Regions from separate parts of the Metabacillus sp. KJ11-3 genome, predicted to be linked through region 1. Evidence: a T-box and tRNA genes for the amino acid it is inferred to sense, from the RefSeq annotation. Region 1 holds a T-box; the other holds one or more tRNA genes.

Region 1 (9,208 bases):
CACAAATGTGGTTTCCGTGAGCAAGGTAAACTGATCAACGAGTTTTTTATTGATGGAAAGTATGTAAATGATCTATTGATGTACAAACTTTTAGAGTAGTAGAAAAATCTATATTTTCGCATTATTATAACATTATGAAATGAAGCATTTCTTCATTGCAAAACAAGGGAAAAGGGGCTAAAATTCTCTGAGGAATATTCACGTGTGAATTTGTGAAAATCATGTAAAGGAGGAGGATTTATGCCACGTTCTCTTTGGTTGCTTGTAATTGGAATGATGATTAATGTAACAGGTTCTTCATTTCTATGGCCGTTAAATACGATATATATTCATGATCATCTTGGTAAGTCTTTAACGGTTGCGGGAATAGTTCTCATGTTAAATGCTGCAGCAAGTGTTGTTGGAAATCTTCTTGGTGGGGTATTATTTGATAAGATTGGTGGATATAAATCCATCCTGTTAGGAATTGTGATTACATTGATTTCTGTCGTTGCCCTTATGTTTAACCATTCTTGGCCTGTATATATGTATTTATTAATCTTTATTGGATTAGGTTCTGGAATTGTTTTCCCAGCTACATATGCATTAGCCGGTACAGTATGGCCGGAAGGTGGCAGAAAAGCATTTAATGCTATTTATGTTGCACAAAATGCAGGTGTAGCAGCAGGAGCTTCCTTAGGTGGATTTGTTGCTTCTATCTCATTTCATTATATATTTGTTGCTAACGCAGCACTTTATGCTGTTTTTTTCTTGCTTGCATTCTTCGGTTTCCGAAATATCGATGATTCGTCAGTAAAACAAGTATCGATATTGGATCAAAATCCAACCATAAAAAATCGTGAAAAGTTTGGGGCTTTAGTCGTTTTATGTATTGGATATTTACTCTGCTGGGTAGGTTATGTTCAGTGGCCTTCCACGATCTCATCCCATACCCAAACCTTGCATATTTCATTAAGTCAATATAGTTTACTTTGGACAATAAATGGTGTCTTGATTGTACTTGGTCAACCGCTTATTTCTCTGTTTGTAAAGCACTTTGCCAAAACATTGAAAAAACAAATGGTTCTGGGCTTTATCGTGTTTATCGTTTCATTTGCTGTGGCATCATATGCAGAGCAATTTACAGCATTTCTTGTGGCGATGGTGATATTAACGATCGGAGAAATGTTAGTGTGGCCTGCTGTGCCAACGATTGCAAATGATTTAGCTCCTAGTGGCAGACAAGGCTTTTATCAAGGATTTGTTAACAGTACTGCAACGGGAGGAAAAATGATTGGTCCTCTCCTTGGAGGAATGGTTGTGGATTACTACAATATGAGCTTATTATTTATGATCATCATGAGCTTGTTAATAGTTGGGATCTTTACTACTCTGATCTATGATAAAAAATTGAATGCAAAGCTGGAAGGAAAAGGGTCTCAGGCCTCCGACGCTGTCGGGGTCTAAGACCTTTTTTAGTTCTTGCATTATAAAGATAAATTAAAACTCTAAAAATAATTGGGGTGTGATACGATAAAAGAAAATATTAGCTAGGGGAAGATACTATGTTAGATCATCGTTTTCCATATGCGAAAGAAATAATTGAGACAGTAATAGAAAACGCTTACGTTTGGATTGTGATTGTCGATGCTGACGGAAAGATTATTTATATGAATGAAAACTACTGTCGATTTTGTGAAGTAACAAAAGAGAAAGTAGTTGGAAAGCATGTAACAGAAGTCATTGAAAACACACGAATGCACATTGTGGTTAAAACCGGAGATGAAGAAATAGCTGATCTTCAGTATATCCGCGGTAATTACATGATAGCCAATCGAATTCCAATCTTCGCAGATGGCAAAATAGTTGGTGCATTTGGAACGGTTATGTTTCGTGATACAAAGGAATGGAGTGAGATGAACTCCCATGTTCGGCATCACCTTTCATCCATTCAGTCTTTTATTGAACAACAGGAAGTTACTGGAGCAAAATATACATTAAATGATATTCATTCAAATTCTACTATTATGGCGGAATTAAAAGAGAAGGTCAAAGCAATTGCTGCTACAGATAGCTCAGTTTTAATCCGTGGGGAAAGTGGGACAGGAAAGGAATTGTTTGCACATAGCATTCATTTGTTAAGTCATCGGAGTGAAGGGCCGTTTGTTAAGGTGAACTGTGGAGCCATACCTGAACAGTTGCTTGAGTCCGAATTATTTGGGTATGAAGATGGTGCGTTTACTGGAGCTAAAAAAGGAGGAAAAAAGGGAAAGTTTCAGCAAGCAGATGGTGGTACAATTTTTTTGGATGAAATCGGTGATATGAATCTTCATATGCAAGTTAAGTTATTGCGTGTTCTCCAAGAAAAAGAAGTAGAACCGATTGGAGGCAATAGAACGATACCATTGGATGTTAGAGTTATAACAGCTACGAACAGACCGTTAGAGGAACTCATGAAAACAAATGACTTTAGAAGTGACCTTTATTATCGAATTAGTGTTATTCCGCTGTTTATACCGCCTTTAAGGGATCGAATGGCAGATTTAGAAACGCTCGTTCGTTATTTTATTAAAAAAGTTTCTTTAAGAACAGGTAAAAGAATTTCTATGATTCATGAAGACGTGATGAAGACATTTCATCAATATCATTGGCAGGGGAATATTCGTGAACTGGAAAATATTATTGAAGCAGCCATTCATTTAGCCAAGTCAGATGTCATCACACTGGATGCAATTCCTGAATATATTAAAAATCGGCCAATTTATCATTCTGATATAAAAGTCAACTCATTAAAGGAAATGTTAGCTCAAGCAGAAAAGAACATTCTTATTCGGACAATACAAAAGCATGCTGGTGATAAAAGAATGGCAGCAATAGAATTGAAAATTAGTAAGTCAAGTATGTATGAAAAAATTCAAAAATATGGCTTAACTTAATAGTCCGAAAAAATGGAAAACAGTCCGGAATTATGGACTGTTATTTTTTTCGTGTCATATAAATACGTATAGTAGATGGACAAGTCTCTTATTAAGATTGAGTGTCCGAAAATGTGGAATGATTCTCGTGAAATGTGAACAAATTCGCAAGTTTAATCATAAGTGCATGTAAAGGGATCTTGGTTTAATCATAGTGTTTATAGAAAAAGAGGTATTGGCACACTTCTTGCTAATATATATGTGTAAGGAGGGAGTGGCCATTTTCATGATCATAGGTAGGTAGAAAAAAGGCGGGCGAAAAGTAGAAAAAATGAAAGCGGTTACTCAGAAGTCGTAGCTAGATTACTAGTTTAATAACAGGAAAATACAAACGAAAGCCTCAAACAAAGGGGGAAACGAAATGTTAAGTATGATTGGGCTAGTCGGTGGTTTAGCACTCTTAATTTATTTGACTATGAAGGGGATGAACTTGTTAGTTGCAGGTCCGTTATGTGCTTTATTTGTAGCTATTTGTAGTGGGCTACCTTTATTTCCTCAATTAGTTGGTGAAGGGGAAGCTAACTTCGTAGGTAATTATATGACAGGTTTTTCAGGTTTTATATCATCATGGTACCTCATGTTTTTATTAGGAGCGATTTTTGGAAAGGTGATGGAGGATAGCGGTGCGGCAGATAGTGTTTCGAAATGGATTGTTAGTAAGATCGGGATGAAAAGAGCTGTTATGGCAATTGTCATTGCTTGTGCTGTTTTAACATACGGTGGTGTCAGCTTATTCGTTGTTGCCTTCTCTGTTTATCCAATGGCTGTTAGTTTATTTAGAGAAGCTAACTTACCTCGTCGTTTTATCCCTGCAGCTCTTGCTTTTGGGTCTGTTACATTTACGATGACGTCTGCCGGTTCACCGGAAATTCAAAACTGGATTCCAATTGAATACCTTGGTACATCACCGTACGCAGGCTGGGAAGTTAGTTTAATTGTAGCTGTATTTATGATCATTTTCGGGTATTGGTGGTTACGTCGAATGATCACAAAAGCTGTTGCAAATGGTGAAACATTTGTGGCAAGAGAAAATGATCCAGTTAATGAAGATAAAGTTTTGCCAAATCCGTTATTCGGTATAATTCCATTGGTTGTTGTGTTAATTATTTCGTTTGTTTTCCATGACTCTTTACAACAATCAGCCCTTATTATTGCTTTATTAGGGGGAGTTATTGCTACGTATTTATTAAATCGTCCCTATTTCAAATCTTTTTGGAGTGCAGTTTCAGAAGGGACGTTGGGAGCTTTAATCGCTCTCGGGAATACGGCGGCAGTTGTTGGCTTTGGCGGAGTAGCTAAAGCAGTACCTGCTTTTGAAGTGGCTGTTGATGCGATGACAAGTATACCGGGAAGTCCTCTCATCGGAGGTGCCATTGCTGTAAGTGTGATAGCAGGTATGACAGGTTCAGCATCAGGAGGTCAGGCTATTGCTTTGCCGTTGATTTCACCACATTACATGGATATGGGGGTGAATCCTGAAGCGTTACACAGAGTTGTATCAATTTCTTCAGGGGCGCTTGATTCACTTCCACATAATGGCTACGTTGTTACAACCATTCGGGGAATTTGTGGAGAAACTCATAAAGATGCTTATAATCCGGTTGGTGCACTAACGGTTATTGTTCCATTATCAGGTGTTATTTTAGCCATTATTTTATTTTCATTTGGACTGGGAATTTAGGAACGGAGGTTGGGTGTAAATGGTTCAAGCTCAAGTTGTGCTATTAACAGGAGCTGCCCGGGGAATAGGTTTTGAACTGGCAAAAGCCTTTGCAAAAGAAGGAGCAAAAGTTGTTTTAACAGACTTACATGAAGAACAGGTTCGTGCGAGTACAAAACAGCTGCAAGAAGAAGGATTGGATGTTAGTGGTTTACCTTGTGATGTCACAAACGAACAAAACATAATTGATGTTGTAAAAGAAACAGCCGCAAGATATGGAAGAATTGATACACTTATAAATAATGCAGGGCTTCAGCATGTTGCACATATCGAAGATTTTCCAACAGAAAAATTTGAACAACTCATTGGTGTTATGTTAGTCGCACCTTTTGTTTTAACAAAGCATGTTTTTCCGTTGATGAAAAATCAACAGTTTGGGAGAGTTCTAAACATTGCCTCTATTAATGGTTTAATTGGCTTTGCAGGCAAAGCAGCTTATAATAGTGCAAAGCACGGCGTCATTGGATTAACAAAAGTCGCGGCATTAGAAGGGGCTCCTTATGGTATTACCGTGAATGCCTTGTGTCCGGGATATGTCGACACACCTCTTGTTAGAAACCAGCTTCAAGATTTGGCAAATACAAGAAAAGTACCATTAGAGGATGTTTTAGAGGATGTATTATACCCTCTCATTCCTCAGAAACGATTGCTAGATCCTAAGGAAGTGGCAGATTACGCTATATTTTTAGCCAGTGAAAAGGCAAAAGGAGTTACAGGGCAGTCAGTTGTTTTAGATGGAGGATATACAGTCCAGTAATATGAATAAAAAATTTTCATTATGAAGCTGACATATTACCCGCTACTTGCATATCCCGACAAATTTATATAAAATAAGCTTAATATGTATAGGAAATGAACGGTGAAAAGGAATAGTAGTTAGTAAAAATGTGTTCAGAGAGTTGACGGGTGGTGTGAGTCAATCAATTTTTGCTAATGAACTCACCTTTGAGTTACAAATGTGAACACCGCTTAAGGTAAAGTAATATTTGTCGTCGATCCACGTTACGGATGTCAAAGTGGGCATAATAACACTATGCCAAAGTTGGGTGGTACCACGGGAATTAAGCCTCTCGTCCCTATTTGGGATGTGGGGTTTTTTTGATTTTTTGAATTGGTAGTTGAATCTGAGGTCAGCCTTTCAGAGGTTATAAGCCACTACTGAATGGAAGGTGAAAAAACCTTCTATTCAGTAGCGTCTTATTGCCCTTGGTTGGCCAAAGTGCCCCCACCTATATTTAAAGCTTTGACCCGTTCAACCGGTTTAATATATATAATGAAAGAATGAGATTTAAGGAGGAAATACAGATGAGCTTCAATCATCAAGAGATTGAAAAAAATGGCAAGATCATTGGCTGCATAACAAAACATTTAAAACAACAGAGGATACAGACAAGCCGAAGTTTTACGCGCTTGACATGTTTCCATATCCATCTGGTGCAGGCCTTCATGTAGGTCACCCTGAAGGATATACAGCTACTGATATTTTATCCCGTATGAAACGCATGCAGGGCTATAATGTTCTTCACCCTATGGGATGGGATGCATTCGGGTTGCCTGCTGAGCAATATGCGCTTGATACAGGAAATGACCCTGCAGAATTTACAAAACAAAATATTGATAACTTCAGAAGGCAAATTCAAGCACTTGGTTTTTCTTATGATTGGGACAGAGAAGTAAATACAACAGATCCTGAATACTATAAATGGACACAATGGATCTTTTTGCAGCTTTATAAAAAAGGTCTTGCATATGTAGATGAAGTGCCTGTAAACTGGTGCCCTGCTTTAGGAACAGTTTTAGCAAATGAAGAGGTTATTGATGGTAAAAGTGAACGAGGAGGACACCCTGTTGAACGTCGTCCAATGAAGCAATGGATGTTAAGAATTACAGCCTATGCTGATCGTTTATTAGAAGATTTAGAAGAAGTTGATTGGCCAGAGAGTATTAAGGATATGCAACGTAACTGGATTGGCCGCTCAGAAGGTGCGCATGTTACGTTTGAAATTGACGGTCATGATGAAACATTCACTGTTTTCACCACTCGTCCTGATACATTATTTGGTGCTACGTATGCAGTCTTAGCTCCTGAACATAGCTTTATTGAAAAGATTACAACACATGATCAAAAAGATGCAGTTGAAGCTTATATTGATCAAGTAAAACATAAAAGTGATTTAGAACGTACAGAGCTTTCAAAAGAAAAAACAGGTGTGTTCACTGGTGCATATGCGATTAATCCTGTAAACGGTGAAAAAATGCCGATCTGGATTGCTGATTATGTTCTTGTAACTTATGGTACAGGTGCAATCATGGCGGTACCAGCTCATGATGAGCGTGACTATGAATTTGCGGTAAAGTTTGATCTTCCGATTAAAGAGGTTGTTAGCGGTGGAGATGTAACAAAAGAAGCGTATACTGGTGACGGTGAACATGTAAACTCTGATTTCTTAAACGGACTAGGAAAGCAGGAAGCGATTGAAAAAGCAATTGCATGGCTTGAAGAAAACAATAAAGGTGAGAAGAAAGTAACATACCGACTTCGTGATTGGTTATTCAGCCGCCAGCGTTATTGGGGTGAGCCGATTCCAATTATCCATTGGGAAGACGGCACAATGTCAGCAGTTCCTGAAGAAGAGCTTCCACTTGTTTTACCAAAAACAACAGAAATCAGACCATCTGGAACAGGTGAATCACCATTAGCGATTATTGAAGATTTCGTCAATGTTGTTGACCCTGAAACAGGTAAAAAAGGTCGTCGTGAAACAAACACAATGCCACAATGGGCAGGAAGCTGTTGGTATTACCTGCGTTATATTGATCCAAAAAACAGTGAAGCATTAGCAGATGATGCGAAGTTAAAACAGTGGCTGCCTGTAGATATTTATATCGGTGGAGCAGAGCATGCTGTTCTTCACTTACTATATGCTCGTTTCTGGCATAAATTCTTATATGATATTGGGGTTGTTCCAACAAAGGAACCATTCCAAAAATTATTTAACCAAGGGATGATTCTTGGCGAGAACAATGAAAAAATGAGTAAATCAAAAGGAAATGTTGTTAACCCGGATGAAATTGTTGACTCACATGGTGCTGATACCCTTCGTTTATATGAAATGTTTATGGGACCTTTAGAAGCTTCTATTGCATGGTCAACAACAGGTCTTGACGGAGCAAGACGTTTCTTAGATCGTGTATGGCGCTTATTTATTGAAGACAACGGTGAAGTAAGTCCAAAGGTTGTTGATGAATCAAGTGATGCGCTTGAACGCGTCTATCACCAAACGGTTAAAAAAGTAACCGAAGACTTAGAAGGCTTGCGATTTAACACAGCCATTTCTCAGTTGATGGTGTTCATTAATGAAGCATACAAAGCAACTGTTCTACCAAAAGAATATGTAGAAGGTTTTGTGAAGTTACTATCTCCAATTGCTCCGCACTTAGCCGAAGAGCTATGGAGTAAACTTGGTCATGACACAACCATTTCTTACGAAGCGTGGCCAGCATTTGATGAAGCAAAACTAGTAGAAAACGAAGTGGAAATCGTTGTACAAGTAAACGGAAAAGTTCGTGCAAAACTTTTAGTTGCAAAAGATGTAACAAAAGATCAGTTAGAGCAAATTGCTCTTGACGATGTTCGTGTGAAAGATCAAATTGAAGGAAAAACAATTCGTAAAGTCATTGCAGTACCAGGCAAGCTGGTAAATATTGTTGCAAATTAATCATAGGTAGATAAAAGCCGACTCTTGGAAAAGAGTCGGCTTTTTATCTTGGTAGAAATATATCCTGTATGGTGGGGAATATGAAATGATACCGTAATCATACAAGAAAGTGATCGAATTAAAATAAAAGTTGGTTGAATAACAAAGAAAAGTGGTTGAATCAGGTGTTGAGAGTATGGAGTTGGTCGAAAAAAGTGAAATGATACCGTAATCATTCAAGAAAGTGATCGAATCGAAATAAAAATTGGTTGAAAAACAAAGAAAAGTGGTTGAATCAGGTGGTGAGAGTAAGGAGTTGGTTGAAAAAATCGAAATGATACCGTAATCATACAGCAAAGTGATCGAATTAAAATAAAAGTTGGTTGAAAAACAAGAAAATGTGGTTGAATCAGGTGGTGAGAGTAAGGAGTTGGTTGAAAAAATCGAAATGATACCGTAATCATACAAGAAAGTGATCGAATCGAAATAAAAATTGGTTGAATAACAAAGAAAAGTGGTTGAATCAGGTGTTGAGAGTAAGGAGTTGGTCGAAAAAATCGAAAAGTTACCGTAATCATACAGCAAAGTGATCGAATTAAAATAAAAGTTGGTTGAAAAACAAGAAAATGTGGTTGAATCAGAAGGTGAGAGTACACTATCTCCAATATATAGAGAACATATTTCGTAGCAGCTTCCCAAAACTAGCACCACCACCCCTCACTTTGATATAATGCAACTATTAAATCTGAAAGGGTGTACAAGATGTACGAAATGAAAGAAATAACAGCTGAAGAAGTGCAACGCAAGTTAGAAAATGGTGAGAACATTGAATTAAT
Region 2 (9,208 bases), 1.9 Mb from region 1:
AGCTCCTTTCTTTTTTACAGGCTATAGTTCTTTTACTAAAGATAGTACTTTTTTATACTTTTTTAATGATAATTTAAATTTATTACCTTTGCTTAAAAACAAATATTGCAAATCAATTGCTGCATGCTCTGTTAGTTTCTTTCCAGCTAAAATATCAATAACTAATCTGGAAGATATGGCTCCAAAAAGCATTGATGTATAAACTATCTGGGGAACGTGGTACTCTTCTTTCTTCCAATTACGTTCTAGATCTTCAAGCATTTCAAGAGAAATAGCTTGGATCGGTAAAACTTTATATAAGATTTTAAAAATATCAAGCTCACTAATATCCATTTTATTAATTTTTGAATAAAATGGATCAGTTCGATTTTGATAATTAAAGTACTGTACATATTGAGTTGGCCCAATATCCCAGCCAGTAATAACTGACCTTTTATAGGTTGCAGCATATTCGTGTAACAACCATTTCGCTTGCCAACCTGCGCGTTCTGTTACATCTACACCGTCGATAACAATGTCAGCATCTTGAACACAAAGACTAACATTCTCCTCTGTAATTCCCTCTTTATAAACCCTTACTTCACAATAAGGGTTTATAGAAAGAATTCTGTCTTTCATAACCTCTGCTTTATTCCGATCAAGATCCGCTAAAAACGCAGATTGCCGATTTAAATTATTTAATTCATATGCTCCATTATCAGCAAGGATAAACTTAGTTGCTCCCAAACGTACTAAAGGTTCAACACTTGCCCCGCCTGTTGAGCCACATCCGGCAACTAGTATGCATGAACTTTTTAATTTTTCCTGTACATCTTGTCTAACAAATGTACCATTTCGTTCAATTAATTGGATATAAAAATCCGTTTCATTTAGTTGGCATTGCTTTTCAGCTATTGCTTTCATACATCCACCCTCCTTTTTTCGATTAGCTTCTTGAACGGACTAGTTTCCTTAATGAAGAAGAAATCGTTTGTTTCCCTTCTAATAACTTAGTAAGCATTCCTTCTTTCGAGCATACCTCTTCCGTACTTTCAGGTAGTTGGATGACAAAGGGTAGCACTTTTTTTCGCTTTTCATACATACGGTAAAATAAGTCTTGCTTAGATAAATCAGGTCTCGTATTTTCAATTACAGTAACATCCAAACCTAGTAACTTAATATGACGAAAAGCTCCTGTTAATTCTAAATCTCCTACATAAGCGGTTAATCCTGTTGGTGTTTCTTGTAACAATCTTGTAACATATGCTAATCCTGCTAAAAGCTCCAGAGAAACACGATGTCCAAAAGTATCCTTTTGTTTACTCTTTACAAATCGCTTAAGCTCTCTTACGGTATTAATGGGTACACTTTGAAGCCATTCAAGCTCATTAAAAATATGTTTCCCATGGGCAATTTCGCATGGAAACAGAGGTCTATCTTCTGTTTCCATGCATAAATATGTTAATCCTTTATACCTCTCCATCGAATAAATACAAAGGTAACAAATAATTTCGCCTGTTTGGTGATTCATTGTGACAAGATGAATATCTTCACCATGTGCCTGCTGAAGCGGCTCATGGAATATTTTTTGCTGGTAAACCAGGTTAGGATCTATCCAATCTAATTTTAAATATTCACTTAATCGGAAGGACATGATACCTAGTAATTGATGCTGTAATAAATCTTCATTTTTAATAGCGATTGTTGATAATCCAAATCGATCTATCTTTTGATATAAAGTCTTTTCTAACGTACACTCATCAAGTAATGAGTGATATGTTAAATGATCTTGATTATCGACTATTTCCCTAATATAACGCTCAGTATTAGACGTAACATGAGCATTTTGCATCTTACCAGACTGCCTCTTCAATTTTATCTTCTTGATATAAGAAATCAGTAATCGCTAATGCAAGTACTTCTGGTGTTCCTTCATAAATTCGAGCCCCCAACGCTTCTCTCATAAACTTCTCAAGATGATGGTCTCTAATATACCCTCTAGCTCCCATTACCGACATTGCTTCCTCTGCTACTTCAATAGCGATCCGATCAGCATATAATTTAGCAACAGCTGGTTCAAACACTGGAGCCGGTAATGAATTATCTGCTTCAAAGGAGGCTTTTAAGTATAATAATCGCGCTGCTTCAATTTTTGTAGCCATTTCTGCTAGTTTTCGAGCAGTGAATTGGTGTTCGTATAACTTTTTACCACCCTGAATACGTTCACCTGCCCATTCAGTTGCTAATTCGAAAGCACCTCTTGCAATCCCCGTTGAAATGGCAGCAACTGTTCCTCTGGCCATATTCATTTGTTGAACAGAAATAAGCATCCCATTTCCTTCTCCACCAATGATGTTTTCAGCGGGAACTCGCACATCATTAAAGACTATTTCTGTTCCTAAGCATGACCTGTAGCCCATTTTATCTGCAATACCATTAAACGTTACACCATCGCTATCTAATGGAATAACAAAGCACGTTAGGCCCTCTGCACCTACATAATGTTCTAGATTTGCATAAACACAAGCAAACTTACCAACTCTTGCATTTGTAATATACTTTTTAACCCCATTAATTACATATTCATTACCTTCTTTTCTAGCGGAAAGTACATTCATTGCATATTTTGCATTTTCTGGTATTAATAGATCGCATCCAGCATCAGGTTCCGTTATTGCGTTTGATGCTAATACAGGCTTATCACTTGAAAATAGTGGTAAAAATCGATTTTGTAATTCCCGATCAGCTGATAAAAGAATCGGAGCCTGCCCTAACATTGTAGCCCCAAATATTAATGCAGTACCTGCATCAACAGCGGCAAGTTCTTCCATTGCAACAGATGTCCCTAATATGCCATATCCTAATCCACCATATTCTTTTGGAATCGGTAAACGATGCAATCCCAACTTTGCGCCTTCTCGAACAATTTCCCAATTAAAATCGTCAGCTGGTGCTTGATCTAATTCTCTTACAATTGGTTTTACTTTGTTTTGTGCAAAGTCTCTTACTAATACTCTTAACTCCTCTATCTCCTTCGGTAAAGTAAACAAAGAACTCTCCTCCATTTATACTAAACTTGTATGCTTGTTATAAATTTCATCGTATCTATTAAATGCTGGCTCTAACATTGGTACAAATTCTAATACCTTAGGAATGCTCCCTTTAATTCTTACTTTTCCCATTGCTAACGCTAAAGGCATTAACAGTTCCCCCCGCCAAAGTGAATGGGCAGTATCACATGACATTTTAATAGAAATCGCGGCATTATTAATATCTGAATCAACAAGAACTTTATCAGGAGAAAAATACACTTCAAAATCAGGGTTTTTATGCACAATCCTTACATCCAAATTTGCTTCTCTCAATTTTGAATTAACGTATTCATCATGAATTAAAATAGTAAATAATTCTTCGAAAACAGCTACTGCAGACTCTCTTGAAGTATAAATCAATTGTTATTCCTCCTTTGGTATATTTGAACTTGTGTAGGCCTAGCACAAAATTCCTATTTCATTAAACAATCCGTCACAGGAAATGTCAACTAATGTAAGCACATGAAATTTTTAACATATTTGAAGATTTGAAATAAAATTTTTACAAATTTTTTACAATTAGTTAAGAGCATCAATTATATGTACTGACATTGATGACTTTTAGTCATTTCATACCATATCTTTAACCTCCTAATGGCCTATAATAAATATTTCAACTCCATACATTTTTGTAATGTAATTGTAATATATCCTCTTTAATGTATACGCTTTCTCATGATGGTGTGATAGAAGTTTTCTGAGTACTTTGTATATCAAAATTTGTTTTGTTTTCAAAATTTCTAAAAGATTTGAGCAAATTAATTCAACCTATGAATTAAATGAACCTTTTTCGGAAGAAGACGCTGAATTTGTAAGGGCATATTCTACATTTAACACTGAATCTAACAATAACGATGCACAAACTAGTCCAATTCAGACCTATGCAATCAAATTAGGTTCAGGTACCAATCACATCTTATAATGTTAAAGTTAGTTTTTCCGGAACAGTTTATGGAAATATTAATTATTTAAATCATAGTTATCGAGGAAAGATGACTAGTAGGATTAAAGCAGGATCTTCAAGGGTGAAAAAAATAGAGACTTGTCTAACAAATGTTGCTTATGGAACTTTAGGTAATAGTGGTACTTATGTAGCTATAGTATATAGTGGTACTTATGTAGCTATAGTCTATGGTGGTTCTAAATGTAGCAGCAAAGAAACGAAAACTTCCTGGTCTATGGATGAGACTGTAAAATATAGTGCTCTTGCTGTTGGATATACTTACACAAATGCTTATACTAGAATTACAACCACAAGCGGTTCATTTAGTTTATATGCATTATAAGGGATGAGAAAATATGATCACTTTCAGTCCAGTAGGACTCCTATTATTCTTAATTATTGTTTCTTTAATAGGATTTTTAGTTTTTAAACTAGTAAAATTCTTTAAGAAAAAGTAATATTCACTTAGCCAAGAGAGACTCTAATGTCCCTCTTGGTTTTTCACCTATTAAAAGTGTCTTAAATTTCGAAGTTTATCCATTGATTTAAAAGCTTTCTCATTCTTGATGACGAAAAGTAGCAATACATTGGTTTATCATTTCTAATACATCCTCTAAACAAGAGTTGTATCAAATCAGAAATAGCTAAAAAATCTTCGTTCACTTCTTTTCCTCTGTACGAAAAGAACTGACTTTCATTTGGGTTCATAAATCTGTTTAATAGGTATGCTGTTGAGGTTCTTTCAGAGTAATTATTTGTCGCTCTAGTATTAAATGGAACGAAGTTAATTTTCGATGAGCTTATTCTTATATAAGAAAGTGTAAAATGCTCTGAATGCACGTAATCGGGTATTAATTGTAGTAACTTTCATTATTTGTTTGCTTTGAAGGATTAGATCTTCTATTCTTTCTGTTTCCATTCAACTAATTGTTTATTAATGATTTTCTTTGCACCATGAAATTCATTTTTGTAATATTCGATTGTCGCTGGTCTTAAATTTCGTAGGTAGCATTCCTTAAAGAACTTTTCGAAAGCTTCCTCTTCACTAATTTTCTTTTTAATAATCTTTAATTCTTCTTCTGTTAATTCTACACGTCTTCTCATAAACAACCTCCTACGCACACGACTCACCGCATACGATTTTCGATTATTTTAGTCGTGTAGAAAAAATACAAAAAAGACCCCAACATATGTTGGAGCCTTGATTATATAGCATTTAGATACCAGTGGTCGGGGTCGAACCGACACTCCCGAAGGAACACGATTTTGAGTCGTGCGCGTCTGCCAATTCCGCCACACTGGCAAAGGATTAAGTACAAATGGTGCCGAGGACCGGAATCGAACCGGTACGGTAGTCACCTACCGCAGGATTTTAAGTCCTGTGCGTCTGCCAGTTCCGCCACCCCGGCAAGGGTGTTAAAATGGAGGCGGCAACCGGATTTGAACCGGTGATAAAGGTTTTGCAGACCTCTGCCTTACCACTTGGCTATGCCGCCATTTTAATTGGAGCGGAAGACGGGATTCGAACCCGCGACCCCCACCTTGGCAAGGTGGTGTTCTACCACTGAACTACTTCCGCGATCTTACTTATCTATATGGTTTAGCCTATGCAATTAGACTAAAAATGTGTTAAAAAAATGGCTGGGCTAGCTGGATTCGAACCAACGCATGTCGCAGTCAAAGTGCGATGCCTTACCGCTTGGCTATAGCCCATTGAATAAGCTTCTTCGAATCTTCTTCATGAAATCTATCGATAACCAAGTGTTTTTTGGATTTAAATTTGAAGATCAACTGATCGAATGTATCCTATTTACTTAGCTATATAAATGGGGCGACTGATGGGAATCGAACCCACGAATGTCGGAACCACAATCCGATGCGTTAACCACTTCGCCACAATCGCCACTATAATTGAAATTGGCAGGGGCAGTAGGAATCGAACCCACACCAAAGGTTTTGGAGACCTCTATTCTACCGTTAAACTATGCCCCTAAATGAAGGTTTATTTACAAATGAAAATGGTGGAGGGGGGCAGATTCGAACTGCCGAACCCTAAGGAGCGGATTTACAGTCCGCCGCGTTTAGCCACTTCGCTACCCCTCCACTTTAGAGAGTGCCGGCGAGAGGACTTGAACCCCCAACCTACTGATTACAAGTCAGTTGCTCTACCAATTGAGCTACACCGGCATTAAATTAAAAATAAAAGGTGGCTCGGGACGGAATCGAACCGCCGACACATGGATTTTCAGTCCATTGCTCTACCAACTGAGCTACCGAGCCAATACAGTTTTCGGCTTCCACTAAGCTTCGAATCTCTTCATCAGCTCCATCGCTCACATCCTCACGTATGGTCATACGCTGCGGTGTTCGCTCAGTCACTTCTTCGACCTTCTTGCTTATTGAAACCCTTTTACTCTATACATAATATATGAGTAAAACTTTTTAAAAATAATGGCGGTCCGGACGGGACTCGAACCCGCGACCTCCTGCGTGACAGGCAGGCATTCTAACCAACTGAACTACCGGACCATTATTTGGTTGCACTTTACAGCACTACTATGTTGCCTCGCTATGAAGAATAATCGACGTAGCGTCGTCAACTTAAATTGGTTGCGGGGACAGGATTTGAACCTGCGACCTTCGGGTTATGAGCCCGACGAGCTACCAGACTGCTCCACCCCGCGATAATATATATGGTGGAGGATGACGGGATCGAACCGCCGACCCCCTGCTTGTAAGGCAGGTGCTCTCCCAGCTGAGCTAATCCTCCGATTTTAATGGTGACCCATACGGGATTCGAACCCGTGTTACCGCCGTGAAAGGGCGGTGTCTTAACCGCTTGACCAATGGGCCTTATGTATAATAGAAATTGTGGCGGAGAGCAAGGGATTTGAACCCTTGATACGCGGTTAGCGTATACACGATTTCCAATCGTGCTCCTTCGGCCACTCGGACAGCTCTCCAAAATGGCTCCGCAGGCAGGACTCGAACCTGCGACCGATCGGTTAACAGCCGATAGCTCTACCACTGAGCTACTGCGGAATAATCACAGCTTGGCAACGTCCTACTCTCACAGGGGGAAACCCCCAACTACCATCGGCGCTGAAGAGCTTAACTTCCGTGTTCGGCATGGGAACGGGTGTGACCTCTTCGCCTTCATCACCAGACATTTGTGACAAAAATTATTATACTATATGTTGGGAATATTTCAAGTGTTTTTTCACTTTTATATTCCTTCAAAACTAGATAACGATACACAATTCAATTCACTAAGCATTCGCTTTATTGTTAGGTTAAGTCCTCGATCGATTAGTATCAGTCAGCTCCACACGTCACCGCGCTTCCACCTCTGACCTATCAACCTGATCATCTTTCAGGGATCTTACTCACTAATGTGATGGGAAATCTCATCTTGAGGGGGGCTTCATGCTTAGATGCTTTCAGCACTTATCCCTTCCGCACATAGCTACCCAGCTATGCCTTTGGCAAGACAACTGGTACACCAGCGGTGCGTCCATCCCGGTCCTCTCGTACTAAGGACAGCTCCTCTCAAATTTCCTACGCCCACGACGGATAGGGACCGAACTGTCTCACGACGTTCTGAACCCAGCTCGCGTACCGCTTTAATGGGCGAACAGCCCAACCCTTGGGACCGACTACAGCCCCAGGATGCGATGAGCCGACATCGAGGTGCCAAACCTCCCCGTCGATGTGGACTCTTGGGGGAGATAAGCCTGTTATCCCCGGGGTAGCTTTTATCCGTTGAGCGATGGCCCTTCCATGCGGAACCACCGGATCACTAAGCCCGACTTTCGTCCCTGCTCGACTTGTAGGTCTCGCAGTCAAGCTCCCTTGTGCCTTTACACTCTACGAATGATTTCCAACCATTCTGAGGGAACCTTTGGGCGCCTCCGTTACATTTTAGGAGGCGACCGCCCCAGTCAAACTGCCCACCTGACACTGTCTCCCAAGCCGATAAGGCTCGCGGGTTAGAATTTCAATACAGCCAGGGTAGTATCCCACCGACGCCTCCACCGAAGCTGGCGCTCCGGCTTCTCAGGCTCCTACCTATCCTGTACAAGCTGTACCAAAATTCAATATCAGGCTACAGTAAAGCTCCACGGGGTCTTTCCGTCCTGTCGCGGGTAACCTGCATCTTCACAGGTACTATAATTTCACCGAGTCTCTCGTTGAGACAGTGCCCAGATCGTTACGCCTTTCGTGCGGGTCGGAACTTACCCGACAAGGAATTTCGCTACCTTAGGACCGTTATAGTTACGGCCGCCGTTTACTGGGGCTTCGGTTCAAAGCTTCGCTTGCGCTAACCTCTCCCCTTAACCTTCCAGCACCGGGCAGGCGTCAGCCCCTATACTTCGCCTTGCGGCTTCGCAGAGACCTGTGTTTTTGCTAAACAGTCGCCTGGGCCTATTCACTGCGGCTTTTCCGGGCTATTCACCCTAAAAAGCACCCCTTCTCCCGAAGTTACGGGGTCATTTTGCCGAGTTCCTTAACGAGAGTTCTCTCGCTCACCTTAGGATTCTCTCCTCGCCTACCTGTGTCGGTTTGCGGTACGGGCACCTCTCACCTCGCTAGAGGCTTTTCTTGGCAGTGTGGAATCAGGAACTTCGGTACTATAGTTCCCTCGCCATCACAGCTCAGCTTATGTGACAATGGGATTTGCCTCATTGTCAGCCTAACTGCTTGGACGCGCATATCCAACAGCGCGCTTACCCTATCCTTCTGCGTCCCCCCATTGCTCAAATGGTGAGGAGGTGGTACAGGAATTTCTACCTGTTGGCCATCGCCTACGCCTTTCGGCCTCGGCTTAGGTCCCGACTAACCCTGAGCGGACGAGCCTTCCTCAGGAAACCTTAGGCATTCGGTGGAGGGGATTCTCACCCCTCTTTCGCTACTCATACCGGCATTCTCACTTCTAAGCGCTCCACCAGTCCTTACGGTCTGGCTTCTCAGCCCTTAGAACGCTCTCCTACCACTGTTCGTAAGAACAGTCCACAGCTTCGGTGATACGTTTAGCCCCGGTACATTTTCGGCGCAGAGTCACTCGACCAGTGAGCTATTACGCACTCTTTAAATGGTGGCTGCTTCTAAGCCAACATCCTGGTTGTCTAAGCAACTCCACATCCTTTTCCACTTAACGTATACTTTGGGACCTTAGCTGGTGGTCTGGGCTGTT

Evidence for each region. The T-box of region 1 lies ahead of leuS (leucine--tRNA ligase). A T-box ahead of a tRNA ligase gene usually reads a tRNA of that ligase, here a tRNA-Leu.
Region 2: it has a tRNA-Leu gene. The T-box ahead of leuS (leucine--tRNA ligase) is inferred to sense a tRNA for this amino acid. The anticodon was not compared.

The regions. Positions count from the first base shown of each region.
Region 1 is NZ_CM147865.1:738,533-747,740, forward strand. It holds gene AC0L8O_RS03850 (GNAT family N-acetyltransferase) at 1-99, shown strand, start outside; gene AC0L8O_RS03855 (MDR family MFS transporter) at 241-1,446, shown strand; gene AC0L8O_RS03860 (sigma-54 interaction domain-containing protein) at 1,545-2,915, shown strand; gene AC0L8O_RS03865 (GntP family permease) at 3,316-4,635, shown strand; gene AC0L8O_RS03870 (3-hydroxybutyrate dehydrogenase) at 4,655-5,431, shown strand; T-box leader at 5,525-5,755, shown strand; partial or broken gene leuS (leucine--tRNA ligase) at 5,980-8,393, shown strand; gene AC0L8O_RS03880 (rhodanese-like domain-containing protein) at 9,135-9,208, shown strand, end outside.
Region 2 is NZ_CM147865.1:3,978,180-3,987,387, forward strand. It holds gene AC0L8O_RS19740 (HesA/MoeB/ThiF family protein) at 22-903, opposite strand; gene AC0L8O_RS19745 (hypothetical protein) at 926-1,831, opposite strand; gene AC0L8O_RS19750 (acyl-CoA dehydrogenase family protein) at 1,833-3,029, opposite strand; gene AC0L8O_RS19755 (hypothetical protein) at 3,045-3,431, opposite strand; gene AC0L8O_RS19760 (hypothetical protein) at 4,064-4,357, shown strand; gene AC0L8O_RS19765 (hypothetical protein) at 4,915-5,118, opposite strand; tRNA gene AC0L8O_RS19770 (tRNA-Leu) at 5,236-5,317, opposite strand; tRNA gene AC0L8O_RS19775 (tRNA-Leu) at 5,335-5,423, opposite strand; tRNA gene AC0L8O_RS19780 (tRNA-Cys) at 5,437-5,510, opposite strand; tRNA gene AC0L8O_RS19785 (tRNA-Gly) at 5,519-5,593, opposite strand; tRNA gene AC0L8O_RS19790 (tRNA-Gln) at 5,653-5,727, opposite strand; tRNA gene AC0L8O_RS19795 (tRNA-His) at 5,842-5,917, opposite strand; tRNA gene AC0L8O_RS19800 (tRNA-Trp) at 5,933-6,006, opposite strand; tRNA gene AC0L8O_RS19805 (tRNA-Tyr) at 6,034-6,117, opposite strand; tRNA gene AC0L8O_RS19810 (tRNA-Thr) at 6,129-6,201, opposite strand; tRNA gene AC0L8O_RS19815 (tRNA-Phe) at 6,222-6,294, opposite strand; tRNA gene AC0L8O_RS19820 (tRNA-Asp) at 6,467-6,543, opposite strand; tRNA gene AC0L8O_RS19825 (tRNA-Met) at 6,622-6,698, opposite strand; tRNA gene AC0L8O_RS19830 (tRNA-Val) at 6,709-6,784, opposite strand; tRNA gene AC0L8O_RS19835 (tRNA-Glu) at 6,793-6,867, opposite strand; tRNA gene AC0L8O_RS19840 (tRNA-Ser) at 6,887-6,977, opposite strand; tRNA gene AC0L8O_RS19845 (tRNA-Asn) at 6,982-7,056, opposite strand; rRNA gene rrf (5S ribosomal RNA) at 7,066-7,181, opposite strand; rRNA gene AC0L8O_RS19855 (23S ribosomal RNA) at 7,304-9,208, opposite strand, start outside.